3 regions of the Teredinibacter haidensis genome follow, and region 3 is predicted to be linked to each of the others. Evidence: predicted binding sites of a transcription regulator. Region 3 holds the regulator's gene; each other region holds the start of a gene.
What was found. Region 3 encodes sigma-54, which starts transcription at its own class of promoters, with help from an activator protein. Its sites were predicted from a motif close to TGGCACANNNNTTGCNNT; they were not measured.
Positions count from the first base shown of each region.

Region 1: the regulator sigma-54 is predicted to act here: its motif matches at 4,199-4,216, upstream of nifL (nitrogen fixation negative regulator NifL).
Region 2: the regulator sigma-54 is predicted to act here: its motif matches at 4,309-4,326, upstream of H5715_RS11670 (PEP-CTERM sorting domain-containing protein).

Region 1 covers NZ_CP060084.1:2,510,462-2,520,364, forward strand. Annotated here, with positions in the region: gene rsxG (electron transport complex subunit RsxG) at 1-116, opposite strand, end outside; gene H5715_RS09840 (RnfABCDGE type electron transport complex subunit D) at 113-1,213, opposite strand; gene rsxC (electron transport complex subunit RsxC) at 1,210-2,724, opposite strand; gene H5715_RS09850 (RnfABCDGE type electron transport complex subunit B) at 2,777-3,304, opposite strand; gene rsxA (electron transport complex subunit RsxA) at 3,334-3,915, opposite strand; gene nifL (nitrogen fixation negative regulator NifL) at 4,325-5,941, shown strand; gene nifA (nif-specific transcriptional activator NifA) at 5,962-7,545, shown strand; gene H5715_RS09870 (glycoside hydrolase family 9 protein) at 7,878-9,903, shown strand, end outside.
Region 2 covers NZ_CP060084.1:2,927,669-2,937,571, reverse strand. Annotated here, with positions in the region: gene H5715_RS11685 (response regulator transcription factor) at 1-78, shown strand, start outside; gene H5715_RS11680 (Hpt domain-containing protein) at 693-1,703, opposite strand; gene H5715_RS11675 (endonuclease/exonuclease/phosphatase family protein) at 2,228-3,298, shown strand; gene H5715_RS11670 (PEP-CTERM sorting domain-containing protein) at 3,412-4,164, opposite strand; gene H5715_RS11665 (putative transporter) at 5,143-6,807, shown strand; gene H5715_RS11660 (hypothetical protein) at 7,236-7,925, opposite strand; gene H5715_RS11655 (lysozyme family protein) at 7,922-8,233, opposite strand; gene H5715_RS20050 (topoisomerase DNA-binding C4 zinc finger domain-containing protein) at 8,579-8,815, opposite strand; partial or broken gene H5715_RS20045 (nuclease-related domain-containing protein) at 8,933-9,355, opposite strand; gene H5715_RS11645 (nuclear transport factor 2 family protein) at 9,537-9,903, opposite strand, start outside.
Region 3 covers NZ_CP060084.1:3,293,326-3,303,228, reverse strand. Annotated here, with positions in the region: gene H5715_RS13190 (extracellular catalytic domain type 1 short-chain-length polyhydroxyalkanoate depolymerase) at 1-49, shown strand, start outside; gene H5715_RS13185 (carbon-nitrogen hydrolase family protein) at 177-1,088, shown strand; gene yjgA (ribosome biogenesis factor YjgA) at 1,274-1,786, opposite strand; gene mgtE (magnesium transporter) at 1,790-3,154, opposite strand; gene H5715_RS13170 (HPr family phosphocarrier protein) at 3,245-3,514, opposite strand; gene rapZ (RNase adapter RapZ) at 3,555-4,427, opposite strand; gene ptsN (PTS IIA-like nitrogen regulatory protein PtsN) at 4,517-4,969, opposite strand; gene H5715_RS13155 (RNA polymerase factor sigma-54) at 5,154-6,644, opposite strand; gene lptB (LPS export ABC transporter ATP-binding protein) at 6,827-7,552, opposite strand; gene lptA (lipopolysaccharide transport periplasmic protein LptA) at 7,571-8,083, opposite strand; gene lptC (LPS export ABC transporter periplasmic protein LptC) at 8,097-8,732, opposite strand; gene H5715_RS13135 (KdsC family phosphatase) at 8,735-9,274, opposite strand; gene H5715_RS13130 (KpsF/GutQ family sugar-phosphate isomerase) at 9,271-9,903, opposite strand, start outside.

The sequences.
Region 1 (9,903 bases), 780 kb from region 3:
CTCTCTCCAACAAGCAGAAGAAAGGTGACTACCGCACAAATCGCACCCAGTATGAGCCCCTGGTAATCCACTCGGGAACGCCAGACCTCTAATCGCGACACTGTGATCTCGCTCATTTACGTTTAACCTCCCGTGTTAGTTCGATGGATGACATTGCTCGTAATGGTTTCCCTCCGGGAAAACGACCATAAACCCTCGGTCTGAAGTAGCGATCGATTAAAGGCGTGAATGCATTCATAAAGAGAACGGAAAAGGCCACGGCTTCTGGAAAGCCACCCCAGGAACGGATAATAAAAATTATGGCCGCACATCCTGCCCCAAAAATAAGTTTGGCAACGCGACCGACAGGCGATGTAATAGGATCGGTCGCGATAAAAAACGCACCTAACAACACACCGCCAGAACTTAAATGAAAGGCAGCACCCGCAAAATATTGATCGTTGTACATACCCGACAAATAAGACAACACTGCCAGCCCGCCGATCAGGGACACGGGGATTTCCCAGCTGATCACTCTGCGCCAAATGAGCCATAAGCCGCCCAGTAGTATTAAAATCTCGGAGGTTTCTCCCAAACTTCCGGCATTCATGCCTAACAGTGAGTTCCATACATTAAAGCTCTCTCTGAGAACTTCACTGGCTGGCTGTGCGAGTATTAACGATGTTTTTAAATGGCCTAGTGAAGTCGCACCAGTTAAACCGTCAGGAATCGCCGCACCCAAAAAGGTAAAATTCAATCCCTCCATAAAGCTCGGTGCACCTTCCGACCCAAGGGGTAAAGGGGAAACCCAAGTTGTTAATTGCAGCGGAAAGGTGATCAGCAGCGCTGTTCTAGCCAGCATGGCGGGGTTAAAAATATTTTGTCCAATTCCACCATATAGTTGCTTTCCCACTGCGATGGCAAAAAACGACCCCACTGCGCCTATCCACCAAGGCGCCCAGGGCGGCAGTGTGATGGCTATTAACCAGCCAGTTAATAGCGCCGAACCATCCAGCAGGCGGTAAAGCGGTTGATTCATTACCCACAGACACAAAACTTCAGTGATTACCGCGGCCAAACAAGTAACCACAAACACATTTATCGCGGGCCAGCCAAACAGATATAAACCAAAGAGTGTGCATGGCACTAACGCCAAACACACCTGCATCATAACGCCACCAACGGACGAGCCCTCGTGAGCGAATGGCGATGAGTAAATTGGTGCGTCGCTCATAAAACATCCTCTTTAACTTTTTTGTCGGTAACAACGGCGGCGGATTTACTTTCAGCTTCAGGCTTACGGCGCTTGGCTTTTTTAGCTGCTTTAGCTGCCGCTTTTTCCTCAGCCTCGGCGGCAATACGTGCATCTCTCGCGGCCTGTAAATTTTTGGTGTATTCCGTTTTTTTAGCCGCAGAACGTTTTGTATATTGTTCGCCTTTGGCATATTGAAAATACTGCACCAAGGGAATATGAGAAGGACATACATACGAGCAGGAGCCGCACAAGATGCAATCCTTTAGGCCATAATCTTCAGCGCCTTCAAAATCGTCAACGCGTGCGCGAGAAGACATTTCCAAAGGCAATAGCCCCATGGGGCAGGCCTCCACACACCGACCACAGCGAATACAGGGCGAGCTTAAACTACGGGGAATTTCATTCGCAGAAAGAGCCAACACCCCCGTTGCGCCTTTAATCATCGGCACCTGTGTAGAAGGCAACGGCACACCCATCATCGGCCCACCTAAAATCAGCTTCGCGGGTTTTTCTGTCAAACCTCCGCAGGCATCCAATAACTCCTGTACGGGGGTTCCCAATAAGGCTTCAATATTGCGTGGGCGGGCAACACATGCACCAGCGATAGTAACTGTTCTTGAGATTAATGGGCGTCCATAAATAAGTGCCTGCTGAATAGCGTAAACCGTTCCCACGTTGTGAACCAATACCCCCACTGAGGTACTGCGACCACCAGCTGGGACTTCCCGGCCAGTGATTTCCTGAATTAATTGTTTTGCCGATCCCATTGGGTAGAGCGTGGGCACCACTTCCACTTCGATCATACCGTAGGGTTCTGCAGCCTCGCGCATGGCGGCAATGGCTTCCGGTTTGTTATCTTCTATCGCCACCACTACTCGATACGCTCGCAGGATATGACGAATTAGGCGTGCGCCTTCAATGATTTCTTCGGCATGCTCGCGCATTAAACGATCATCGCAGGTTAAATAGGGCTCGCACTCGCTACCATTTACCAACAGTGTTTTTATTTCATGCTTGGCGCCCTGCTTTAATTTTACGGCTGCGGGAAAAATAGCGCCGCCAAGCCCCACAATACCGGCTTGAGCAACACGATCAGCCAACGCCATGGGTGTTTCGCTATAGGGGTCTTCGAGAATATCAGTTTCTATCCACCGGTCTTCACCGTCTGTTTGAATCACAATCGCGGTAGCGGGCAATCCAGAGGGGTGTGGCGCAATAACTTCACCAATTTCGACCACCTTTCCAGAGCTGGACGCGTGCACTGGCGCAGAAATCTCAGAAGGGGGAATGGCAACCAGCTGCCCTTTCAAGACTTTATCGCCAACCTTCACTATAGGAATGGCATCGCTTCCTGCGTGCTGACGCAAGGGTAAGTAGAGCTTCTCCGGTACCGGTGCCTTACTAATCATCAAAGCCGCAGAGCGATCTTTATGATGTTTAGGATGAACGCCACCACGTACTTGAGGCAACCTCAGCAAACTCGTTAACACGCTAATGTCTCCACTATTACATTAAGGATTGAATGGGCTATTCCCATTGTGACTATGCCGCAGTGGGCTTAACCCAATGCCAGCTATCAGGGGTAGCGGGCAGGTTAATCAGCGACACACAATCTTCCGGGCAAGCATCCACACATTTTTTACAACCCGTGCAGGCTGAAGCCAGCACAATATGTATTTGCCCATTCGCGCCCACAATTGCATCGGTGGGGCAAGCCCGATAGCAGCGGGTACAACCACTACACGCACTATCATTAATAGTGGCAATCATCGGCTGCGGAACTTCACCAATCGAACTGATATCCACATCGAGAATAGCGGCCAAACGCTCTACCAGAGTTCTTCCTCCAGGCGGGCAGAAGGAAATATCCAAGGTCCCTTCCGCCAAGGCCACAGCGGCGGAAGAACAGCCAGGTAAACCGCACTGACCACATTGACTACCGGGTAACAATCCTTCAATTTCCTTTACCAGTGGATTTTCATCCTCCACTGCCATAAAACGCCCGGCCAAGCCCAACAGGAGACCCAAACTCGTACCCAGCACGGTGATCACCAATGTTGCCAATAACATGCTTCCAACTCCTGCGTGCTCAAAGAAAATTAAAAACCTTTTACTAGTCCACTAAAACCTAAAAATGTCATGGCTAACAAGCCTGCTGTCACCAGAGCAACAGGGGGCCCTGCAAATGCTTTCGGCACTTGAGCCAAGGCAAGCCGTTCACGTAAGCCTGCAAAAATAACCATAATCAAACAAAATCCCAGCGCTGAACCAAAGCCAAAAACCAGGGCTTCTAAAAAGCTTTGCTGTTCGCGAACACTAATTAATGGCACCCCCAAAACAGCGCAGTTAGTTGTAATTAGCGGAAGGTAAATACCCAGAGACCGATACAAAGATGGACTGAACTTTCGAATGGCCGTCTCGGTAAATTGCACAACACCAGCGATAACTAGGATATATGCGAGAATACGTAAAAATCCGATACCCATCGGTTGCAGCACGTAGTTTTCCATCAACCAACTACTACCGGAAGCCAATGTCATAACAAAGGTTGTCGCGGCGCTCATACCAATGGACGTGCTGAGCTTTCCTGAAACGCCCATAAATGGACACAAACCTAAAAAACGCACCAAGACAACGTTATTTACTAGTACAGTTCCAATAAGCAGGCTTAAATAGTCCATTTTCACTACGCCTTAGATAATAAAAATAATGAATTTATGTGGGCAGCTGCATCAAACATGCCACGCACTATCCGTTAATGGGATACAACTTCCCACCCGACCAATAGATTGATTCACCTCAAATTAAATTATCGTAATCCGTAAATTTTTGATTTTATTCGCACATTTTTTGTTGTCGGGATTGGCACAAGACCAGAGCTGGAAGACACAGGGTGTTGTTTTTACGACAAGAAACAACCAGACAAACGCTTAGCAACAACGACAACGTTGGCGGCATTAACTGCGGCACAAAAATTGCTGCCATGCATTAGGGCGTCGCAAAAAACGAATCCGTACGACATCGAAAACTGACGCCGCTAAAGCAATCGTATTTAGGCAACGGCTAATATCACCGGAGAAACAAAAGGTCATGACAGAATCGAAAAAATCGCATGCGGAATTAGATCAAGTTGATTTTGTCGCTGAGATAACCAAGGGTAAAGAAAATAAAGTCATGGGACGAAAGCTAGAAAACACAATCTATGATTTTCAACCAGAAGATCTGTCGCCGGGTGTTTTTCACCAAGCCGTAGAGCATGCACCTATTGCAATATCCATTACCGATCTACATGCCAATATTCTATACGCCAACCGCGCATTCGGTAAGGTCACCGGCTACAACAGTGAAGAGGTTGTCGGAAAAAACGAATCAATCCTCTCCAATCATACAACTCCACGAATAGCCTATCAGGCATTATGGGGGCGCCTGCTGCAGAAAAAGCCGTGGTCTGGATTACTAGTAAACCGACGCAAAGATGATTCTCTCTACCTCGCGGACGTTTCTGTTGCTCCGGTTCTCGACGAGAAAGACGATGTTATTTGCTATTTAGGAATGCATCGAGATTCCAGCGATTTACACGAACTGGAGCAGCGCGTAAACAACCTGTCGGAAACCATTTCCACCGTTATCAACTCATCACCTATTGCTATGGTGTTATTGAGTTGTGATAACGACATTATATTAATGAACCCAGCTTTTCAGAATTTAGCTAATAAAATCGCGCCCGATTCAATATTGGAAGACGCTCTTACAAAGTTACTCAATATACTCGGCGACGACTTTATCAACCTTCGTGACAAAGGAACAAAATTCAACAGCCATGAGGTAACCGTCGACGAAGGTGCTTATAGCCAGCGTTGGTTTGTCTGCGATGGTCTTTCCATTTCTGTAGAAGATGAAACCCCAGACAACTTTTTCTGCCCACCGGAATCTCGCCATATTCTTTTAACCGTCAACGATATTACCGAACTCCGTCAACGACAGCAGGATTCCCAACTAAACGCACTGAAAGCGGTTATTGCAGAAGAAGAAATGCTGCAAGGCATTAGGGAAACATTCAACGGCGCTATTCACAGCTTACAAGGACCCGTTAACTTAATTGGCGCCGCGTTAAACTTATTAGAACGCAAGGAAACCCGCAATCAGGATGAACCCGTGTTACATGCCCTTCGCGATGCGCAGACGGCGGGCCTAAAAGCATTGGATCAGCTCAGCTCTTCACTCCCTGTCTATGCGGAAAACCCCAAGCACCCGGTAAATGTTAACGAAGTTCTACGTAGCGCCATTAGCCTTTCTGCTCATCAACTTTTGGCGCAGGGTATTGTTGTTGAATTTAAACCAGAACTTCATTTACCCGCTGTATTGGGCCGTGAAGGTAAATTAGTGAGCGTTTTCCGACAATTAATCAACAATGCCATAGAGTCTATGAGCAAGTGCAAGCTCAGTGAGCGAACGCTGTATGTTAAAACGTCAATCGACAAACATACGGTGAGAACCGAAATAATTGACCACGGCACCGGTATCCCGCCAGATTTGCGCTATAAAATTTTCGAGCCCTTCTTTAGTACCAAACCTCCTCACAAAGGGTGTCGAGGCATGGGACTGGCTATGGTGCAGGAGACCATACTGGAGCATGCCGGAACCGTTTCAGTAGATACAGACTTTACGGACGGATGTCGAATGATCGTAGAGATCCCATCCAGCTAATTATGGCCAAGAGAAGTCAGATGAACCCAACGAAGACTATAAGCAGTACGCCGAGACCGACAACTCGCACCGAACTTTTTGAAAAAGAAATGCAGGCACTTAGCCAAATCTCGCAAATTATTTGTCATTCTCAAAAAATTGAACAAACCTTTGCAGAAGTTCTTGCCGTACTCCACGAATCCGCCGGCATGCACCACGGATTAATTTCTATTTCCGACCCGGAATACAGTGCCGTTCAAGTGACAGCGATTCATAGCGATTCACCGGAGATATCCCGATTATCCAGCAATGTTCGCTATCGCAGCGGTGAAGGCATTATCGGTCGTATTCTTAGCCACGGAAACCCGATTGTACTCGGACGTATTTCGTCGGAACCAAACTTTCTAGACCGACTGGCCGTTTACGATTTTGAGCTCCCCTTTGTTGGCGTACCTATTGAAAATATAGAAGGAGAAACCATTGGCGTGCTGGCAGCACAGCCGGAGAGCCCTGCCGACGATTTACTGAGTGAGCGTTCTCGATTTATGGAAACCGTCGCGCATTTACTGTCGCAAACCGTTCGTTTAATGATTAACGTTGAACGTGGTGAAGAGCTTGCCAGCGAGCGCGATGAGCTTCGTCGGGAAGCGCGCGCACAATTTGGCTTCGAAAACATGGTCATTGGCCACACCTCATCTATGCGGCAGGTATTTGACCAAACACGGCGTGTAGCTAAATGGGACAGCACAGTATTAGTACTGGGTGAATCGGGAACCGGTAAAGAACTCATTGCCAGCGCCATTCACTACAACTCTCCACGAGCGAAGCAACCTTTTATACGACTCAATTGCGCCGCATTGCCAGAAACACTGCTGGAATCTGAATTATTCGGCCACGAGAAAGGCGCTTTTACCGGTGCAGTTAAACAGCGTAAGGGCCGCTTCGAACAAGCCGACGGAGGAACCCTCTTTTTGGATGAGATCGGTGAAATTTCACCCATGTTCCAAGCGAAATTATTACGCATACTGCAGGAGGGTGAGTTTGAGCGCGTCGGCGGTACCCGCACCATTAAAGTAGACTTACGCATAGTTGCTGCCACCAACCGCAACCTTGAGCAGGAAGTGGAAAAAAACAAATTTCGCGAAGATCTTTATTACCGCCTGAATGTCATGACTATCCGTATCCCACCTTTACGCGAGCGTCGCGCTGACATTCCCGAACTTGCAGAGTTTTTGCTAGACAAACTATCCCGTCGCCAAGAACGCAAGTTAACACTAACCAGCAGCGCTATCCGCGTGTTAATGAATCAAAGCTGGCCCGGCAATGTGCGCGAACTGGAAAACTGTTTAGAGCGCGCATCGATCATGAGCGAAGACGGCACCGTCGACAGTGATGCGATTTCTCTTACCGGCCTGAATACGGATATTCGCCCCGCGATAAACGACTACCAAGAAGTGCCCTCTATCGATTTAAGCGATGACAGTATGGATGAACGTGAGCGGGTGATAGCAGCCCTTGAGCAAGCGGGATGGGTGCAGGCGAAAGCTGCGCGTCTTTTAGGCATGACACCAAGGCAAATTGCTTATCGAATTCAAACATTGAATATAAATGTTCGGAAAATATGATAATCATTTCTTGCCCATTGCTTTAGGTATGCACTAAAAACTTAGTCCTATTTAATATTTAAGTATTACATCTATCAAACTTTGCCCTTCCCATCGAGGAGGGTAATTCTGGCGTGTAAAAACCCAAACAACCACACAGCCTGCACGCATATAGATAAAGTGGGCAAACTACTTCACTAAAACAAAACCTCAGCCCCAAATAACCCAATCAAGTTCTATTTTTTTTTACCATAGAGCTGCTAGGATAACTGCCGCCTTATAGCAGCATCTCCCTGCACGCTATAGGAGATAAGGCTCCAAAAAATAAAAATAACTCAATCAGGAGAAACTCCATGAGAATACCCTCAATCCCATTTCATCGACCGATGAAAAAGCTGTTAGAGTCGTCGCTAGCAGTCGCTGTTGCTTCGGCCCTTGTCGTTAGCAGTGCCCATGCTGAAGTTGGTAACCCGCGAGTTAACCAAGTCGGCTATTTGCCCAACAGTGCAAAAGTTGCCAGCTATGCTGCATCAACAAACTCAGCTCAAAGCTGGGAACTGCGCCAGAATGGCAACGTTGTCGCCAATGGTACCAGCACTCCCAATGGTACAGATTCGTCATCCGGTGAGAATATCCACCATATTGATTTTTCCTCTGTTACAGCAACCGGCAGCAACTTTACCTTGCACGTAGGTGGCGACGAGAGTTACGCATTTGATATTTCCGCCGATACGTTTTCGCCGGTCCTTTACGATTCCATTCGCTATTTTTACCACAACCGTTCCGGTATCGAGATCGAAACCCAGTACACCGGTGGTGGTAACGGTAGCTATGCTGCCAACTCCCAATGGGCACGCCCGGCTGGACATATTAACCAGAATTCAAATCAGGGCGATTACGCAGTGCCCTGCTGGGCAGACAGTGGCTGCAATTATTCCCTGGATGTCACCAAAGGTTGGTACGACGCCGGCGATCACGGTAAGTATGTGGTGAATGGCGGAATTTCCGTTTGGAAATTACTTAACATGTATGAACGCGCACTGCACATCAGTGGTAGCGCAAGTAAATTTGCCGATGGCACATTAAACATTCCGGAAAGTGGGAACGGCGTTGCCGATATTCTCGACGAAGCCCGCTGGCAAATGGAATTTTTAATGGCAATGCAAGTACCTGAAGGCGAAGGCAAAGCCGGTATGGCACACCACAAAATGCACGACGTCGGCTGGACAGGTTTACCTCTAGCGCCACACGAAGACAGTAACGAGCGCGCACTGGTACCACCCTCGGTCACCGCTACCCTTAACCTCGCCGCGACGGGTGCACAGTGTGCCCGCCTGTTCGCCGAGATAGACTCAGGCTTTGCCGAACAGTGTTTAGATTCCGCAAAACTCGCCTGGGATGCTGCACTGCAAAACCCCAACGAGACCTATAGCGGTGGTTATGATCAAGGCGGTGGAGGATACGGCGACAGCGAGCCCGCAGATGAATTTTTTTGGGCCGCAGCTGAGCTGTATATCACCACGGGCGACAGCCAATACCGTTCAACGATTGATAACTACACCATCTCCGCCACCGATTGGGCCTGGCCAGATACTGAACTGCCCGGTTTAATGTCACTGGCTATCGTTCCCACTAGTCATACCGCCAGCTTGAGCACCAGCGCCCGCCAAAAGCTGGTCGACATTGCCGATGGCCACGTCGCAACCATTAATAGTAACGGCTATATGGTCCCCAGCACCGATGAGGAGTATTACTGGGGTTCCAATAATATTGTTGCTAACAAGATGGCCTTAATTGGCTTGGCCTATGACTTTACCGGCGATGACATCTACGGCAAAGCCTTCTCCAAATCCATGGACTATCTGTTCGGCAACAACACCCTGTCTTTCTCGTTTATTTCGGGTCATGGTGAAGATGCACTAACAGAACCACATCACCGCTTCTGGGCGGGAACTCTGAATGGCAGCTATCCTTGGGCTCCCCCCGGTGCTTTATCCGGCGGACCAAACGATGGCCTAGAAGATGATACGGCAGCAGCAGCGCTGGCAAGTTGTGGCTCCATACCCGCAAGCTGCTTTATGGACAGTATCGATTCCTGGTCCACTAACGAGATCACCATTAATTGGAACAGTGCGCTTGCCTGGGTGCTAGCGTTTTACGATGACTATGCCGATTCAAATAGCAGCTCCAGCTCGTCTTCGAGTTCCAGTTCTAGCAGCTCGTCTTCTAGCTCCAGCAGTTCTTCTTCTAGCTCCAGTTCTAGCAGTTCTTCTTCTAGCTCCAGTTCTAGCAGCTCTTCTTCTAGCTCCAGCAGCTCATCATCGTCCAGCAGCGTCGGCGTTTGTGTCGATATGTGCAAGTGGTACCAAGACGATCCTC
Region 2 (9,903 bases), 370 kb from region 3:
AAGAAACTTAATGTTGATAATAGAACTTCCGCTGCAAGCCTGGCTATTGACGCATTACAAAAGAAGCGACATTACTAAAGTGTATATAGAAATATTCACGCTCCGTCGTCGATATTTGTTGCTCTTTACTATAGCGCTGTAGCCCGTTGAAACTTTATCTGGGTTGCCAGCGGGGCTAAAAAAGTGAACAAAAATTCACTTTCTCACCCATATTTATCTTGCGCTTCTGGCGGCGCTTACGTTTTTCAGTAAGCCGCTAGGGGAAGTGTGGGCTTAAATTAATCGGTACTGGTTGCTTGTAATTGAATACTTGCAGGTCCTCAGGGCAGTGCTCGGAGGTAATAAAAGAGCTACCTATGAGTGAAGAGATCGACTTTAAAGAGTTCTGGCGGGGTAACTAGGGACTTTTCGGTCTAACTTTTCTTGCGTTCTGAGTCGCCGAAATTCAATTGATTATCAGAAATTTTAACACTTTCTAGCCTATAGAGGAGAAATGGGTTTCTGTTGGTGGTTCATAAACTCACATATGCCGATCTACTGCCTCTTAGTCTCGCTCGCCAATGTTACCATTAAGTCGGCGATAGTTGCGTTACTGATTTGCAGTGTGTGTTAAGAGCCTGATTTTAATTGCTTGTTCAAGGCGATGTAGGAGGGAGTTAACATACCTGTGCTGACTAGGTGCAGCAAAAAATTTAGCCAATCTTTGCATAAACTGTTGGTATTTTACTATGGTCGATTTTGTTTTTTGCGTTTCGAAGAGGAACTACGAATTTTTTGACAGAAACAACTAATGGTATATGAATAGTGAATTTGGTTGCTTTGTTTTTCCTGTAGTCAATATTTATTTTTCCTCCCATTGAATTGACATGCGTGTTGACTAGATCTAGCCCAACGCCTCGCCCGGCGTGAACCTGTTTTTTCGTTAGGGTTGAAAACCCCGGTAGAAATAGTGATGCCAGCAAGGCCTTCGGGGTAAGCTTCGCGGTTTTTTCTACTCGAAAATTATATTTGTTAATCAGCCGCTTTCTAATAACTTCAAGATCAATGCCGACGCCGTCATCTTGAACGGCAACCACCAATTTATTGTGAATACATTTAACAATAACCTTTACAGATCCTGTGGGGTTCTTCCTATTGGTTCTGCGCGCCTGTGGCGATTCAATGCCGTGGGTAATGGCATTGCGGATGAGCTGGATCACAATATCTTGAATTTTCATTTGTAAGGATGAAGGAACCCTCGCAATATCGAATTGGTCAAGGTCGAGCGTAACAAGCTTTCCGCAGCTGCGGCTTACGTTTTGCGCAAGTATTTTCAATGCCGCTGAAATTCCGGTTTTTTTTGTTTGCTTTGAGCCTTTTAAAGTCTTGCGCTGCTGAGCACCGCTTTGTGATTGGGAACTTTTAACGATCTGTTGATAAATGTAAAATAGTTTTTTCAATTGTTGATGAATAAGGACTGTTTTGTTTGGCCCAGATTTTGTTTCAACTTGGCAATGTTCAATTGAATCTTCTAGGCGAGATATAGCGTTGCTTAGTTTTTTAAATCCAACTACTGCCGCCTCTCCTTTCAGCTTATGGGCAATTCGAGCCATGGTCAGCAGTGTTTGTTTTTCTAAGGGTTCACGTAATAAAGCATGCATCTCCCCCGTGCCGTGGTGCATGCTTTGCAGAAGCATTTTTAGGGTAATTGGATCAACTTTCATACTTTAAGACTAAACCGCCGAACAATTGGCCAATCATAGATGAAAATTGGTTTCTAGAAGTGACCGGGTCACGTTTCTCATAACCTTTTTGAAATTAAGGTCAGAAACTGGGACTGGCGTCAAACTTCACAAGTGACACAATTTACCTTTTGAATACCGAGAAGCCTCTAGAGAATTATTTTTACCTGGCTATTACAGGCTGCTTGGTTAGGGCTAGCAAGGGCAGGTCCGTTATGAATAAATTCTTTAGGGGGTATGGATGGCCTTTAACGACGAATTGCGCCTTGCGAATGAGATTTTTTTGTTCACGCAGAATATGCCTGCCCGTAATTAGGGGCTCCTGCCATAAGTTAAGTTGATAAGTTACAACCGAGATTGAGTGCTTTCGGGGTTTTGGCGTTGTGTAGACCTTGCTTTCCATCGCGTTGGTTAGATATGCTTCTATTGATTGGCGGCCGCAAATGGTACGCTAGGAGTCTGGAATAATAGCTCGATCAATTATAAAAATATGAGAGGAAGTCACTTTGGCCATACCTTTTGCAGAACCAAGCCGCCCTTTACGAATTCGCAGCTCGACAGAGATTACTGCACTTAATGCTCATTTTGAAAAACGCAACGTTCCAGTGTCAAAACGCAACCGTCTGTTGCTGGGTAGTTGGAATATTGCCAATTTGGGTGTGCAAAACCGCACTAATGGTGCGCGAAAAATAATTGCTCATATCCTCAAACGTTTTGATCTTATCGCCGTTCAAGAAGTAAATGATGATTATCGGCAATTTATGAAGATCGTCGATATCATGGGCGATAAGTTCGACTTTGTTATGTCCGATACGGCTGGGAATGATGAGCGTCTAGCTTATGTGTTTAACACCGAAAAGGTTTCCCCCGGCAAGCTTTTTGGGGAAGTCGCGCTTCGTCCTCGAGAATTTCCCAGTAGAAATGTAACAGTCCATTATCGTGAACGCCGCCAAAACAAAACTCAAACGTTTAGTAAGATGAAATATACACCCTTTGATCGCAACCCGTTTATTGGCAGTTTTTCCAGCGGAAAGATCGATTTTGTACTTGCCAATGTACATTTATATTTCGGTAAATTTCAGCATTCTAGTAAAGAGGACGATCGCCGTAAATATGCCCGGCGTGTTTTAGAGATCTATGCCTTAGCAAAATGGGCCAAAGATAGAAGTGCAGGCGGAAATGCATGGGACAAAGACATCATATTGCTTGGCGATATGAATGTGCCAAATATGGAGTTCAACGAAGCAACAATAAAAGCGCTCGAGGAATTTTCCTGGACATCGGTTGATCTTTACGACAAGACCGGCGTAGCGCGAACCGAGAGCCTTTCCCGTATTGGAGGATCAAACCTGGGGAACGATAAAACCTATGATCAAATAGCCTTTGCGCCAACTGCGTTAAAAAACCGTATTGAGAACTATGGAGTATTTGATTTTGATGCGGCTATTTTTCGTAACAATTGGGATCGGTTGGCAGAAACAAGAACGCATGCAAAAACCGTGAAAGCGTTTAACGCCTATCTAAGGCACTATATTTCTGATCACCGTCCTATTTGGGTTGAGCTAAAAACCAATTAGAGATGAAAGCATTCTGTTCAACGTGGGCGTGGACACTATACGCGGAGGTCAAAAAAAGCCCGGAATACGATCCCGGGCTTTCAATTGAATTAACGTATGGAAACTAAATTTAACTAGTTCTTTCTGCGACGCGAAAATCCTAAGGCCACAAGGCCGAGTCCAAGCATCGCAATGCTGGCGGGTTCTGGTACATCAACAACACCACCTGCACCATCAGCGCCGAAAGCGCCGATTCCGTTCGACGCTAAATAGGTAGCTGCACCGCTTGAAGTGTCTATAGATAGCGTTTGACCTGCGAGAGTGAACCCGTACAGAGTTGAATCTGAAAAGTTTAAACCGTATACCGCAGAAAAACCAAAGCTACCCAAAGCCGTTCCCGCACCGGTACCCGCGTCTAGAGATACCAGTTGATCGCTGCCTGAACCGCCGGTGGCAGAGAGAAAAAGGTTGCCCGCATCGTCAAAAGCGATATCACCGGATGAGGTAAAACCGGTGAACCCCACCAGACTGGAACTGCCAGTGGTGATATCAATTGTATAAAGGTTCGAGCCGCCACTACCGTAGAGGGTTCCGGCACTATCAAATGTAAGGCCGTTCATACTTAGCGACCCGCCCACGAGTGTTGTGCTGGCTGTTGCAGTGTCGATCATATACAGGCTGTCACTACGAACACCATAAAGGGTATTGGTGATAGGGTTTAACGCGATATCCAGCATGGTGCCGGTGTTGCCGATAAGTGTTTTCGAATTAGTTGATACATCCAGCTCGTAGAGGCTCCCATCACTCGCACCAATATACAGCGCGTTAGCAGGGTTAGCCGCTGCGAGTAATACCAATACTACCGAACAAATTAATTGTTGCTTCATTTTAAAGCTCCTGAATTGTTTAAAGATACGTATTCACTTACATTCCTACCTAAGTATTTTTACAGCAGATTTAAACACGCTTCGCTGTCGCGCCAATTCGCATAGTTTGTGTGTTCTACACAGATTAATTGGCAGGGAAAAAGAAAAGCAAATCTCGAGCCATACGATCTACGCCGCTAATTTAATTAGATTAATTACATATTTTTTTATATTTTGTTTTAAAAAATCACATCGTAGTAAATTTATTCGACGCACTTTAATCCCTTGAGTATGTGTGGGAATGTATTTTTTTTTAAATAAAAAGTTTCGTAGAAATAAAAAATTAATGTGGAATATCGAAATCAACTCTCATGTTCGTGACAAGGCTATGACTATTCATAATTGATTACGGTTTTTTTTTAACGATAACTAGCCGTTGGCTGGATGCAGTATATTAAGGTTGGTGCGCGCATAGGTGGCATAGTTGTCTCAGAGGATGGCGTTGTTGTTAAGAGCGCGACATAGTAGTGCGAGGCTGCTGGAGATGTTTTCCTGGCTATAATCCGGTCGAAGCCTTTGCCGAAGGCTGTGCTTAAGTGCCTTTCTTGCGGATGGGTTAGGGTTGACGAGGGCGGGTAAGTTATCGATAAATTTTTTTATTAGTGTGTTCCGAGTGTGGGCAGCCAATGGCTGCGCACTGTACTCGCGTTTTTAGCAGCTGTAATAAGGGAAGGGATATGTGGCTAGCTACAGCTCTCTGGTGGTATCGGCTAGGAACCGTTGCTTTTTTGCTATCCGTCCAGCTTCCGTAGTATGTGGGAACCGCTCGATCCCATGCTTATATTTTGCTTCTCCATGCTTCTAATACCGGGGCAAATGTCATTTGTCGCTTCTTACTACACATCAACAGGTCTGACAAATATTGCTATATAATGAAATTACCAAAAATGGCGATGCCTGCGCGCGTTGCTTTCATTCGTAACTTTGGGGTTTCATTCAATGAGCGAAATCGCTTTATCAATACTGGTTTTATCTGTAGTAGCCATTATTGGCTTGTGGTTAGGTAGTTTTAAAATTAAGGGAGTAGGCCTGGGAATAGGTGGGGTTTTATTCGGAGGTTTATTCGTTGGGCATTTTATTGCTCAATATGACTGGCATTTGGAAAATCATGCACTTCATTTTATTAAAGAGTTTGGCCTTATCCTCTTTGTTTATACCATTGGAATTCAGGTAGGCCCTGGTTTCTTTGCTTCACTGAAAAGTAGCGGGTTGCGCCTGAATGCCCTGGCAGCAGGCATTGTTATCCTTGGGGGGTTATGTGCGGTCGCTATACATTTTCTTTTCGATCTCCCCCTAAACGTATTTTTGGGCATTTACTCTGGCGCCGTCACTAATACACCTTCGTTGGCGGCGGGCCAGCAGATTCTCTCCGAACTGGGTATGGGGGCAGGGGCGACGTCTACACTGGGGTTGGGCTATGCTATGGCATATCCCTTCGGTATTCTGGGCATTCTGCTCAGCATGTGGATTGTGCGCATTCTGTTTCGAATTAATGTTGATGATGAATGTGAGCAATTTGACCGCGCCAGCAGTGGACGCAAATCTACAATTGTTTATGCTAATGTACTTATCGAAAACAAGAATCTCACCGGCTTCCCTCTTTCCGAGCTGATTGATCTCATCGGCGAGGACATCGTCTGTTCACGTCTAAAGTCAGGGGGGGAGTTACGTGTTCCCATGTTAGACACTATCCTTAACGAAGGGGATATCATCCGCATCGTTGCGCCAAATAAAGCTGAGCTAAGTAAGGCAGTTACCATTATTGGCAAAGAAGTGTCTGATACGCTAACGACAAAGGGTACGGGTTTTCGCAGCGATCGTGTTGTCGTAACCAATGAGGAATTGTTGGGTAAGAAGTTATCTGAGCTGGATTTCAAGCATAAGTACAATGTCGTTATCTCACGGCAAAACCGTGCGGGCGTGGAGCTGGTAGCCAACAAAGACTCGGTTCTGCAATTTGGGGATATTCTCAATATTGTTGGTGATGCCACCGATATAGAAAAAGTCAGCAAGCTATTCGGGAATGTATTTAGCAAGCTGGATCACGTACAGATGCTGCCCATCTTTGTCGGCATCGGCTTGGGCGTAGTGCTAGGTTCGATTCCAATTCACATTTCAGGCCTTCCTGCGCCGTTGAAATTGGGCCTGGCTGGTGGGCCGCTTATTGTTGCTATTATTCTGGCGAGAATAGGTAGTATCGGTCGTGTTTATTGGTTTATGCCGCCGAGTGCTAACCTTGCTTTACGCGAAATTGGCATCGTGTTATTTCTGGCGGTGGTGGGCGTTAACTCCGGTGCGCACTTCGTCGAGACTCTGGTAAAGGGAGATGGGCTCAGTTGGATGGCTTACGGGGCGGTAATAACGCTTTTACCGCTGCTTGTCATTGGCCTGATCGCGCGCTGGTTTATGAAGGTGAACTACCTGACTATTTGCGGCCTTATGGCTGGGTCCATGACGGATCCCCCAGCGCTTGCGTTTGCTAACGCCATTCATTCTACCAGCGGCGCCTCGGCTCTGGCGTATGCGACAGTTTACCCGTTGGTAATGTGCCTAAGAATTTTATCCCCTCAGCTAATTGCGGTTCTACTTTGGGTCGCCGTGTAACCTCCCATCTCGCGAGCTTCCGCCCCGGCGGGCGGGGGCTCTCTTTTCCCACCTTTTTTCGATTGATCTCGTTTTGTGCTCGGTTTATATACTCCACCGTTATCGACCCGTTGGTAGGAACGCCTGCCTTAGCGCTAGTGCCATGAATAGGTAGCGTGGTTGTGCGCGAGAGAATGGTGGTTCACTGCAGGGGAGGTGTTTTACTGGTTGTAAACCGGTCGAAGCCTTTGCCGAAGGTTGCGGTTATTTTCCAATCTAGCCGTAGCAATATATCGTCAAAGCCGTGATGATTAAAAACGCCAAGGGCGAATACCACCTCGGCAGAAAGCGGATTAGGCGGTTCAATCGCCAGCTTTGGCTCCGCTTCTGCTAGGGGTTCTAGGGATATCGCCCCCTAGCGGGGTGTGCCGAGGGCGAGTAGCTGAGCGTTAGTTTACGGCCAGAAGAGCGGATAGCTTTCGTAGTGGCATCATTTTTAACGGCCCTTTGTTCGCAACAGAAATAACATAGAAACCGGCTACCACAGAGTAGTCTCCGTTTTTGGCTCTATCGGTTAGCCATATAATCCAGTCTTCCAACCCGTCGCCATTTATGTCGAGAACGGCATGAAGTTGAAGTCCGTAGTGCCACTCAGGTGTGTCGGCCACTACCGAATAGCGTCCAATATTCAGGTTCGAACCAAATATTTGCTTTTCGGTTTTGTGGTCTGCGTCGGTTCTTTGGAAGAGTGAGGAGGGAAAACTATCCAGCACAATGCGTTCGGCCATATGTGCACCGGCGGTATTTATACCGCTGGATTCAAAACGGTTTTTACTTGCGTGTTGAACGGCCTTTACGGTGTCGCAAATAACATAATCCTGTGCCGCTATCATGTTATTAACATCTTCGTCTATTTCGCTGCTTTGCTTCAGATCGAAGTAGCTTAAACAGGTGTTTGCCTGTTCGCCAGACGTAAATAAAATGGGGTTTCGTATTTTTGTAAAGGTAGCTTCAGGTGCTGCGCAGGCTTGCTTGGTGCTATTGAGAATGATCGACGCTTCCTGGTTTGTGTTCGTGGTAGTGCAGCCGGTGTTGAATAGGTTTAACAGTGCACTAGCTAGAATAATCTGTGCTTTCATTTTCCAATGTTCTCCAGCAGGCCAGCCTTTTTTACCCGGCTTATAGGGTAAGAATCTCCAAAGGTATTGAGTACTTTAAGTACTTGTTTCCAATCTGGTTCCGATACCACCTTCCATAATTTTTGTGTGGCACCATCGAGATTAACGTCATACGGGAAAGAAACAGAAGCGGCTACCGTTTGTGGCTCTGCTGGGGTTGTAATGGTTACAGTGTTTTTTTTTCTTACGTTAGCCGCCGGGATATACGCTTTCCTTTTGCCTCCACCTTCTGGATCGTTAAGGAATTTATAATCGATGTTGTCGGGCATTGGCGGCTCCTATTTGTTATTTTTATATGCACGACGTTGATAGTGATCTATCTCGAATTAATATTATTGCTTTTGGTAGTGTGCTTGCCGTGCTTTTATTCACTTTAACACATGCATTGTGCCTAATAAACTAGAGGGAACATCGTCGTAATCAGCTCCGCGTGGAGAAAAGCGGCGAAATTGTGGAGTAGGATGTTATTCCGCCTTGGATTGGGTTTAAAGGCTTTTTTTATGCCCAAATGGTCGGTGTACTATGCGTATAGCTAATGCAATATTGGCGTTCCCATAAGTGGAATGTATATGGCTAGGATTGGCAAGCGAGCCAGCAAACCTGAGAAAATAAATTTATTCGGTGATGCTTTGTATCGCCCGGCATTTGGGAAACGCCGTACATCCCCAAAACTGTTTGCCAATATTTGAACCGCGTTTGCTCGTACGTAAAATCATACCGCGTCCACATTTTGGGCACGTTCTTGCTGCCGTGGTACCGGAACGGATTTTTAAATTTTGAAGATGTTGGCGTTTGGTTTTTAGTGAAGGCTTAAGGCGACCGGACTGAATCCTGGTGACAGCGGCAGACATGTATTCTTCCGACAATGCCGGCTCTTGAAAGGATTTTATGTGGCTAATGTAGCCGCCGATACCGGTCACGTTTGCGGGTATCGAACTTTTAAAGGTGCTATCGCCAGTAAATACCACCACCGAATGTATCGTGCCCTCTGGAACATCCAGTGCTGCTTCAAGTGCCTTTACATATTTAAAGTTTTGTCTCAGCGGGTTTTGAAATTTAAAAGACTTCTTGAATATTTTCTGCCTCCACTACGCCTGCCTTTCGCCACCGAATATCCAACCCTTCATGTTTTTTGTTTCAACCACAACAATACCAAAGCGAGAGACGAAAATATGGTCGATCTGTGTGGTGCCGTCTGCGGTGGGCAAGGTCACATTGTGAATCGGGCTATACGTGTCAGCCGGCAGCCTAAGCTGTGCGGTGAGCTTGACAGGTGCCTCACCTAACAGGCGTTTGAACCAGGGCGATTTGATAATGCCGATTATAACGGCGGCGGGTATTCGCCACCATAAGGCGCTTAGGGCTGTATTGATGATAGGGCTGTAGTTCATAGATTGAGTTTCGCTGCGGGCTATTCCCCGTTAGTGTTTAGAGGATATCGCCAGGCACAAAATTGGACTCGGGTGTTTATCAAGTGACCTGTAGCGTGGTAGGGCCGATATGCGAAGCGCCGTCTGGCGCAAGCCATAATCAGCCGCACCTATAGCCCCACGCCCCAGTTAGAGAATGTTGTTATTTTGAAGGGTAATCCCACAGTGCATTGGCAATTTTCCAGGAACCTCCGGCTTTGACAAGATGAAGGTAGTCCACAAATTCATCAGAGAGTAGCACCACACTGGCAATGGTGTCTGTTTGCGCGAGAATCGTAATTTCTTTACGCCCCCGGTCGGGATGTGGAATTCGACCTCTCCCATCGCCCGTCTCTTTTACCATCCATTCTTTCGACACACTTATAAGTTGTTCGTCGGGCGTAATTCTGCGTTTGGCAAGATGCATCGATAAAGCGCTTTCCATCCGCCCTGCATCGCTGGAATACCACCCTTCAACATAATTCAGAACAGCCTCGGTAATGCCCTTTTGGTCGTCGATATGATTTTCG
Region 3 (9,903 bases):
GGAAAATCAGCAGAGCTGTATTTCTGAGTCCACTTGTAATTCTCAGTAGTGGTTAGCGTTGCTCGCGGGTAGTGCTTAGCTCCCCGCGAGCCTTCAATGTTTTAAAGGGTGACAGGCTTGCGATAATGTATGCGACAACGATAGTTATTTCGGTTCCTTAAGTGAATGTGTGAACAATGACAACTCCCCGATCTCCTCTTAAAATTGCTGCGCTTCAAATGGTTAGCCGTATGCCGATGGACGAGCATAATGTCACCTCTACAATTCAGCATAATTTAAGCGTCGCCGAGGGCTTGCTGGAAAAAGCAGCAGATAAAGGCGCCCAGTTAGCGGTATTGCCAGAGAATGTACTGACCTTTGGTTGTCGAAAGCCATTTCAAGTCGAAGAGCAGTTGGCTTGGCTTCAGAGCTTTGGCGCACTGGCCCGCAAGTATAATAGTTGGTTGGTTGCTGGTAGTTTACCGCTAGTGGAGTTTCAATTTTCGGCTGGTGATTTGCCGGGAGATATTCAATGGCAGGCCGGCGGTGCGCTCCCCTTTGCCTCCAGCGTTGTGTTCGATAACGACGGTCGTTTGGCAGCCGTATATCGCAAGTGCCACCTGTTTGATGCCGATGTTTCTGATGGGGAAAAACGTTACCGTGAATCTGAATTTTTTCAGCCGGGTAACGAACCGATGGTGGTGAAAACCCCATGGGGAATGATGGGCTTGGCCATTTGTTATGATTTGCGCTTTCCCGAATATTTTTCACGCTTAGTGCAGTCGGGTGCAGAATTTGTCGTTCTACCTTCGGCTTTTACATATGTAACAGGGAAAGCTCATTGGGAAATTCTGCTACGCGCTCGCGCGATCGAAAACCAACTTTTTATGGTGGGCGTTAATCAGGCCGGACAGCATAATTCGCAACGAAAAACCTGGGGCGATTCCATGATTGTTGACCCCTGGGGGAAGCTGTTAAATCGTGCCGGTAACCCTTCTGCTGCGGATGATTCACAATTGGGATGTCAGGTAGTTCTCGCGACCTTAGAGTTTTCAGAAGTAAGTACTGTACGGCAGAAAATGCCTGTAGGACAGCATCACCGTTTTTAACGCTTAACATATTCCTCAGTAATTGCAGACAAAATTTAAAGAGGTATAGCCTTTCGCTACTTGGCTGTCAGTAATGCTCTCCATCAATATTGTGTGGTAGTGGCAGCCGGGGAGATTAAGGCTGCCGCACAACATCTTAAGTTCATGGGCGTAGGTAAGATCTCTCTAGTAAAGTCGTTACCTCTTTAATCTTCAAAACAATCCCGAATAAACTTAAACAATTTACGCGTACTGACGGGTGGTTTTTGCTGTGAACGCTCTTTCTGGCTGGCGCGGATTAGCTGGCGCAGCTGTTGGCGGTCGCAAAGGGGAAATTGTTCGATAAATTCCGGCAGAGCCTTTTCGTCTACTAGTAAACGGTCTCGCCACCGTTCCATTTGATGGTGCAGTTGCACTGACTGATGTTGTTTTTCCATCAGTTTTTGGTAGGCCTGCTCAATAGCTTCGCCATCGGCGGCGCGCATGAGCTTGCCAATAAACTGCATATGCCGCTTTCGGCCGCTGTGATGGGTAATGCGCGGGGCTTCTTCGATGGCTTTGCGCAGTTTGTCGTCCATGGGGATTTGCGCCTGCTGGGAGGCCTTTAGCTCGGTGATTTTTACCCCCAGTTCCTGCAGAGCCTGCATTTCCTGCTTAACTCGTGTTTTGCTTTTTCCGAACTCGCCGTCGTCAAAATCTTCGTATTCGTCTTCAGTCATTGTTTAACCGTAAAAGTAAGTCGCCAATCCCAGGAAGGCGAAAAAGCCTACCACATCGGTGACGGTGGTAAGGGTTACGCCTCCGGCTAGCGCGGGATCGATTTTCATTGCTTTGAGTGTAACCGGCAGTAGTGCGCCGGCGAGGGCCGCCGTTACCAGGTTGATAACCATGGCGGTACTTAAAATAATGGCTATGGTGATATCGTCAAACCACCAGGCAGCAAGGGCCGCCATCACTGCAGCCCAGAGCACACCGTTTACCAATCCTACCCGCACCTCACGGGAGAGTAACCAGCCCAGGTTGCTGGAACCAATATGGCCCAGTGCCATACCGCGAATGACCACGGTAAGGGTTTGCGAACCGGCAACCCCTCCCATACTGGCGACAATGGGCATTAGAACCGCGAGCGCTACGACTTTATCGATCGTTGCATCGAATAGACTGATCACGGAGGACGCCAAAATGGCAGTGAGCAGGTTGATTCCCAGCCAGACAGCGCGACGCGGGATGGAGCGTCCAACGGTGGCGAAGGTGTCTTCGTCTTCATCCAGACCTGCGAGGCTCATCAATGAGTGATCGGCGTCTTCGCGAATTACGTCTACCACGTCATCGATGGTGATTCGGCCCAGCAGCTTGCCCTGATCGTCCACGACAGGAGCGGAGACCCAGTCGTGCTGTTCGAACAGTTTAGCGACGTCCTTATCGGACATGCCGGCGGGAATGGCGTTGGTATCGGTCACCATAACTTCGCGCACGGTTACGCTGGGGTCGTTGGTGAGCAGTGTGCTCAACGGTAGCAGGCCCAGGTAGTCGTCTTTGCGGTTGACCACAATAAGGCTGTCGGTAGATGGCGGCAGCTCGGTGTGGCGGCGTAGGTAGCGTAGTACGACGTCTAATGTGAAACGTGGACGTACGGTAATGGTATCGGTGTTGGTCAGGCCTCCGGCGGTTTCCTCGTCGTAGGCGATTACGGCCTCAATACGGCCGCGATCCTGGTCGGACATAGCTTCCAGTACTTCCTGGATAACCTTTTCCGGGAACTGCTGGAGGATATCCACGACATCATCAGTATCTAGGCCTTCGGTCAGCTCCACCAGTTCTTCGGTGTCCATCTTCTTGAGGAAGACACTCTGTACATCAACAGACAGCTCTTCCAGCACCTCACCGGAAATATCTTTTTCGATCAGTTCCCACAGAACGGTTCGCGAGGCCGGCGGGGAGGATTCGATGAGTCGCGCGATTTCCACCGGGCGCAACCCATTAAGCATGCGTCGAACCTGGCGGAAGGTGCCGCTGTCCAGCAGCGCCTGCACCTTGCTTAGGTGGGCGTGAGGTTGGTTTTCGATATGTTCGACGGCCTGCGGCATTGCGTTGTCCGATTTTGGGTCGAGTGTTTTGAGTTGCGGAAATTGTAGCCTTTTCAAAGGCTTCCGCAAATCACTTAATTTTGAAATGTATTATTCGGCTTCGTCGAAACGATTGTTGATAAGCTCGATTAGGGCGCCCATTGCGGCTTCTTCGTCTTCACCATCGGTGCGCAGCGTAATATCTGTGCCCTTGGACGCGGCCAATAACATCAGAGACATAATACTTTTGGCGTCGGTAGCTTTTCCCTTAGCGACAACTTCAATACGGGAAGAGAAACGATTGGATAGGTTGGCCAGCTTTGTTGCAGCCCGGGCGTGCAGTCCGAGTTTATTGATAATTTGAATCTGCTTTTCCTGCATAGAGTTTCCACTGCTCCGTGTTAGGGTCTACGAGCCGACCCTAATGACCGGGTACATTTTCCAGTTGGCGATGGCGTGTTTGTACATTGGTATAGTCGCCTTTAAGTGTTTTGGCGAGTCTTTCGCACATATAGACAGAGCGGTGCCAACCGCCGGTACAGCCAATGGCGACCGTTAAATAGCTGCGGTTGTTACTTTCAAAATGTGGGATCCATTTGCGTACAAACTGCAGAATATCGTTATACATTTCTTCCACCTCGTTTTCTGCGTCGAGGAAGCTTATTACCGGAGGTTCCAGCCCGGTGTGGTCTCGCAATTGGGTACTCCAGTAAGGGTTGGGCAGGCAGCGTACATCAAAGACAAAGTCTACATCGACAGGTACGCCGTATTTGTAGCCAAAGGATTTAAACATTAGTGCCATGCCTTTGGTGTCAGAACCCACGACAATATGTTTGATGGCACTGCGCAGCTCATGCAGGCTCAGGTGGCTGGTATCGATGGTGACATCTGCGGCGGCGGCAATGGGCTGCAGTATGCTTTTTTCCCGTGAGATGGCTTCGTTCAAACCGATAAACTCATCGGAGAGCGGGTGTCTGCGGCGGGTTTCACTAAAGCGCTTAAGCAGTATTTCTCGGGAACTGTCGAGAAAAACAATTTGGTATTCACTGCGTTCAATACCGGAGCTATCTATCAGCTCGGCGAGTTTGCTGAGGTCACCGTAGATATTGCGCGCATCAATCCCTATCGCAAAGCGCTGCTCTTCACTGCTGATGCGGTCGCCGATCTGCTCGATTAAAGCGGGCAGCAGGTTGGCGGGTAAGTTATCAATACAGGTGAAACCCTCGTCTTCCAAGAGGTGTAGAGCAGAACTCTTACCTGAGCCAGATCTTCCGCTGAGTATAAGCAGGCGCATGGGTATATACCAAAGGGGGATAAAATCGTAAGCGTTGTACGGGTAAACCCTTACCCGCAGTGTGTAATTTTACTGATATTAGATGGTTATCAGTTTACACCAGCCGCGACACGAAACAATTCTTCATTGCTGCTGCAGGCTTTTAGTTTACGTGTGAAGTTCGGATTCTGTAAGGCTTCGGCAAGGGTGGCGAGAGTTTGAAGGTGTGAGTCTTCGGCATCTTCAGGGACAAGGATGGCGAAAATAACATCTACCGGGGCTCCATCGACGGCATCAAAATCGACGGGATGATCGAGAGTGATACAAGCACAGAGGGTTTGATTCGAAGCGGATAAACGGCAGTGGGGGATGGCGACGCCCTGGCCTATACCGGTCGAGCCTAAGCGTTCGCGGGCGATCAGGCATTGAAAGATGGTGGTTTCGTCTGTATCGGGTAGGTCGCTGGCGAATAGGCTGGCTAGGCTTTCCAGTACACGCTTTTTGCTGGCGTCGGTAGCTTTGGCTTTACAGCGTTCATCGGTAAGAATGGTTGATATCTGCATAGTAATAACGTTTTTACGTGTCCTTTCCAGCCGCGCGTAGTAAGCGCTTTTAGGAGGTATAAGGCGGAAACAGGAGCGATAACGCCCATGTTTGCGACCCGGAGCTGCAAACTGGCGCGCATTCTACCAGCATTCATTGAGGTTCCAAGTCGTTATCAGGACAGAAATCAAAAAAGCCTTGAATTTAAACCAGTCGCTTGCGTTCATTCGAGGGTGGTATGTGCAAGGATTCGCGATACTTTGCAATGGTTCGGCGCGCTACCTTAATACCCTGCTCGGCTAACAGTCCAGTAATTTTAGAGTCACTTAGCGGTTTCCGTGGGTTTTCTGCCGCCACAAGTTTTTTGATGATGGCGCGAATGGCGGTAGAGGAACATTCGCCGCCTGAATCGGTGGCGACGTGGCTGGAGAAAAAGTATTTCAGCTCAAAAATACCTTGGGGTGTGTGCATATACTTTTGGGTGGTTACACGAGAAATGGTGGATTCGTGCATCTCCACTATTTCAGCGACGTTGTGCAGCACCATGGGTTTCATTGCTTCCGGGCCGTAGTCGAGGAAGCCCTGCTGTTTTTCCACAATACAGGTGGATACTTTGAGTAAGGTTTCGTTGCGGCTTTGCAGACTTTTCAGAAACCAGCGGGCTTCCTGCAGATTGTCGCGTAGAAAGGTGTTGTCTGAGCTGGAGTCGGCACGTTTGACGAGGGAGGCGTAGCTGGTATTAATGCGCAGCTTGGGTGCGATATCGGGGTTGAGTTGTACCATCCAGCGGTTATTCACTTTGCTGACGAAAACGTCTGGCACGACATACTCGGTTTCGTCGCTGCCTATGGATTCCCCTGGGCGTGGGTTTAGGCTTTGAATGACGCGAATGGCGGCCTGTAGTTCGGGCTCTTTTATGCGCAGTTTTCGCATCAGTTGTTTGAAGTCGCGGCCGCCGAGCAGGTCCAAATAATCATTAACCAGAGCTTTGGCGTGGGTAATATCAAGGGTGTCACTTTGCAACTGTCGCAGCTGAGTTAGCAGACATTCGCGGATATCCTGGCTGAGTACGCCAGGAGGATCGAACTGTTGAACCCTATGTAGAACTGCCAGCATTTCGTCCATCTCAAGCTCTTCGTGGTGAGCTTGTAGGCCGGAGAACATGTCATCCAGCTTTTGCCCCAGCAATCCGTTCGGCTCTACGGCGTCGATTATCGTTTCCGCTATTTCCCTGTCCAGATCCGACATGGGAGTAAGGTTTAGTTGCCAGTGCAGGTGGTCTTGCAGGGTTTCGGCTGTGCCGCGACGAGATTCAAAATCGTAGTCATCCGAGTCTGGTTTGGCAAGGCCTGAGCCGCTGGGTGCGGTCTCGTAGATGTCGTCCCAACTGGTGTCGACGGCGAGATCGGTGGGAATGTTATCTTCGTTCCAGTCGGTATCGGGCTTTTCTGGCTTGTCGTCGCTATTCGTCGGGCTGGCTTCCTGACTCTGGCTATTTGGCGTTTCGCTTTGCTCTCCGCTGGTACCGGTATTTTCACCCTCTTCGGAGGTCTCGAGCATTGGGTTTGAGTCGAGAGCTTCCTGAATTTCTGCCTGAAGATCCAGCGTGGAAAGCTGCAAGAGACGGATGGCCTGTTGCAGCTGCGGTGTCATGGTGAGTTGTTGGCCGAGCTTTAGTTGGAGGGACTGCTTCATATGGCGACTACTAACTTCCCGTGAAAATTAGATCGGGCACCAATTGGCATTTGGGCTTGCTCGGAGTCGGTGCGGATTAGACGTAGTTTAGTCTCCGCCGTCGGGACAATCAATCCTTTTAAAGCAAAGATTGTGCCGGTAGATATGGCTGGCTGGCGGGTAATGTCAAGTATTGGCGCGACTTATAGCGTGAAGTGTTTCCCAAGGTAGACTTCACGTACCTTTTGGTTACTGAGAACGACTTCTGCGCTTCCTTCCGCAATAATGTGCCCTTCAGATACTATATAGGCTTTTTCACAAATATCGAGGGTTTCACGTACGTTGTGGTCGGTAATCAGTACGCCGATACCGCGCTGCTTCAAGTGTTGGACTATCTGCTTAATATCACTGACGGAGATGGGATCCACTCCGGCGAAGGGTTCGTCGAGCAATATGAATTGTGGCTCGGTGGCGAGAGCGCGGGCAATTTCAACGCGGCGGCGCTCGCCGCCGGAGAGGGCCATGCCCAAGCTGTCGCGAATATGCTGAATGTGGAACTCATTGAGCAGCTGTTCCATGGCTTCATGGCGCTGTTTTCGGCGCAAGTCTTTGCGGGTTTCTAAAATCGCCATAATATTATCGGCGACGGTCAGCTTGCGAAACACGGATGCTTCCTGGGGCAGGTAACCCAAGCCCTGGCGGGCTCGTTCATGCATAGACATATGGGTTACATCGGTATCGCCAATGGATATATCGCCGCGGTCTGCCTTAACGATACCGGCAATCATATAAAAGCAGGTGGTCTTTCCGGCCCCGTTGGGGCCGAGTAGACCGACAATCTGTCCATCCTCCACGGAGATGGAAACGTCGATTACAACTTTGCGGCCTTTGTAGCTCTTTGCTAGGTGGTGCGCGTGTAGTTTAGGCATTGGGGTGTTGGGTTCTCGTTATTCTTGCGGCTGTTCTTCAGTGGAAAGGGCTTTAGGGGGGATGACCATTTTTACCCGGCGGTCATCGCCGGAAGCATCGCTTTTTCCGCCCGCTTTTACCACGGCTCTTTTAACATCGTATTCAATGCGGTTGCCGCTCAGACTGGTCCCTTCCTGTTTAAATGCTGCGTTATCAATCAGAAACAGGGTTTCATCGGTAATGCGGTACTCAAGGCGATTAGCTTGCGCTGTAACTGCCTCCTGACCCTTTTTTGGGATTTGGCTCAAGCGAGCGGGTTTTCCTGTGGCGACAACCATGGAATAGTTGTCGTTACGGCCGTAGATAATGACCTTCGCTGCCGTAATTTTCATGCTGCCCTGTTCCACAATAACCTTGCCGGCGTACGTGGTCGTGCCGTTTTGGTCATCCAGTTCGGCGCTGTCGGCTTGAATACTTAAATCTTGAAAGCGGTCGTTGGGGAGGGCGAGACTATTGCCGCCCATGGATATCAGCAAAATAGTGCTAAACATTCGGCAAGCGAAATTATTCAGGTAGTGATTCAGTATCATCTCGGTTTGCTTGCGTAGGGTTTCTGTGAATCGCCTTCACTTTATTGTGGAGTTTGATTTTTCGTTGTCGAAAATCTGCGGTCATACCCACGGCATCTATCTCGCCGTAGGCCGAGTGTATTTTAACAGGCTCTTGCGTGTACGCGACTTTTTCTGCGGGATTTATTGTGAGTGAGCTGGTATTCAATTCTGTCGGCTGGATGTTGCTCAGCGTTTCCGATTGCCAGATACGTACATTATTCCACAGTGTAATTTGCTCGGTGTTTCTCACTAATTTTCCGTTTTCCGCCTCTACTTGCCAAGGCGCTTTTTCTTCATATATTTCAAAGCGAGGCTCAAAAATAAGGGTGTATTCTTCTGCTGAGGTTTTATTGTCGGCGCTTTCGACTCGATAGTGTTCCAGTTTGCTGGCGGTAAAAGAATAATCAAGTTTGCCTTGATCGCCAAAATGCTGAGTTGAAGCATCTTTAGCGACAGCATAGGGAAAGCTGTGGCCATCTTCGTCCTGCCATTTAGGTGGAGTCAGAATTTCCTCGGAAGAGTCCCACAGCATAACAATGGCGCTAATACCCAAACATATAAACAGTATGTATAGCCGGTTTTTAACCATGTTTAGCTCAAGTATTTATCTAAAGCGGCTTTGTAAGTGCCCTGCGCTTTCATAATAAGATCGCACGCCTCGCGCACGGCGCCTTCTCCGCCGTTAACGGAGCTTTGCCAGTGGGCATTTTCGACCACTTCGTGGTGGGCGTTGGCTACGGTTAACGCGAGGCCGACTTTACACATAACGGTTAGATCGGGGTAGTCATCACCCATAAAAGCAATATTTTCGAGTTCGCAGGGGTATTCTTCTAGTAACTCCTGCAGAGCAACAAATTTATCTTCGCGCCCTTGCTTGAGGAGTTTTAGGCCGAGGTCGCTTGCACGCCTTGCGACGATGGGGCTGTTGCGACCGGTAATAATACCCACTTCGACACCGGAGTTGCGCAGCATTTTCATGCCGTGGCCATCCAGCGTGTGAAAGGCCTTCATTTCGTAGCCGTCGCCGCTGAAATAAAGTTTGCCATCGGTTAGTACGCCGTCCACGTCTAGCAGCAATAGCTTTATGGCGCGGGCTTTTTCATCAATTTGTTCTAGAGATAGGTGCTTCATACCAGTCCTGCCTGCAGCATGTCGTGCATATGGAGTATGCCAATGGGGTGGTTGTTGTCGGCTACGACCAAGGCGGTAATTTTGTGGGTTTCCATCAGGTTAAACGCCTCGGCCGCCAGTGCGGTGGGTAGAACTGTGCGTGGGTTTGTACTCATAACCTGGTCAATAATACTGGTTTTAACATCGAGGTCGCCATCTAGACAGCGGCGCAAATCACCATCGGTAAAGACACCCAACAATTCGCCCTCGCTACTGACGACAGTGGTAATGCCAAAGCTTTTTTTACTCATTTCGGCAAGAGCGTCCATCAGACTGGAGCCGGTCTGGACAGCAGGGAGCGCGTCGCCGCTGTGCATTACGTCACTAACATGTAATAGCAGCTTTTTACCGAGCGCTCCACTGGGGTGGGAAAATGCAAAATCTTCCGCCGTAAATCCACGTGCTTCCAAGAGGGCGACGGCCAAGGCGTCGCCCATTACCAGGCTGACGGTGGTGCTGGATGTGGGGGCTAGGTCTAGTGGGCAGGCTTCGGTTTCAACACTGATATCGAGTGTGATATCGGCCGCTTCTGCGAGAGGGCTGGCGGCTTTGCCTGTCATCGCTATCAGTACTATGCCCAGGCGTTTGAT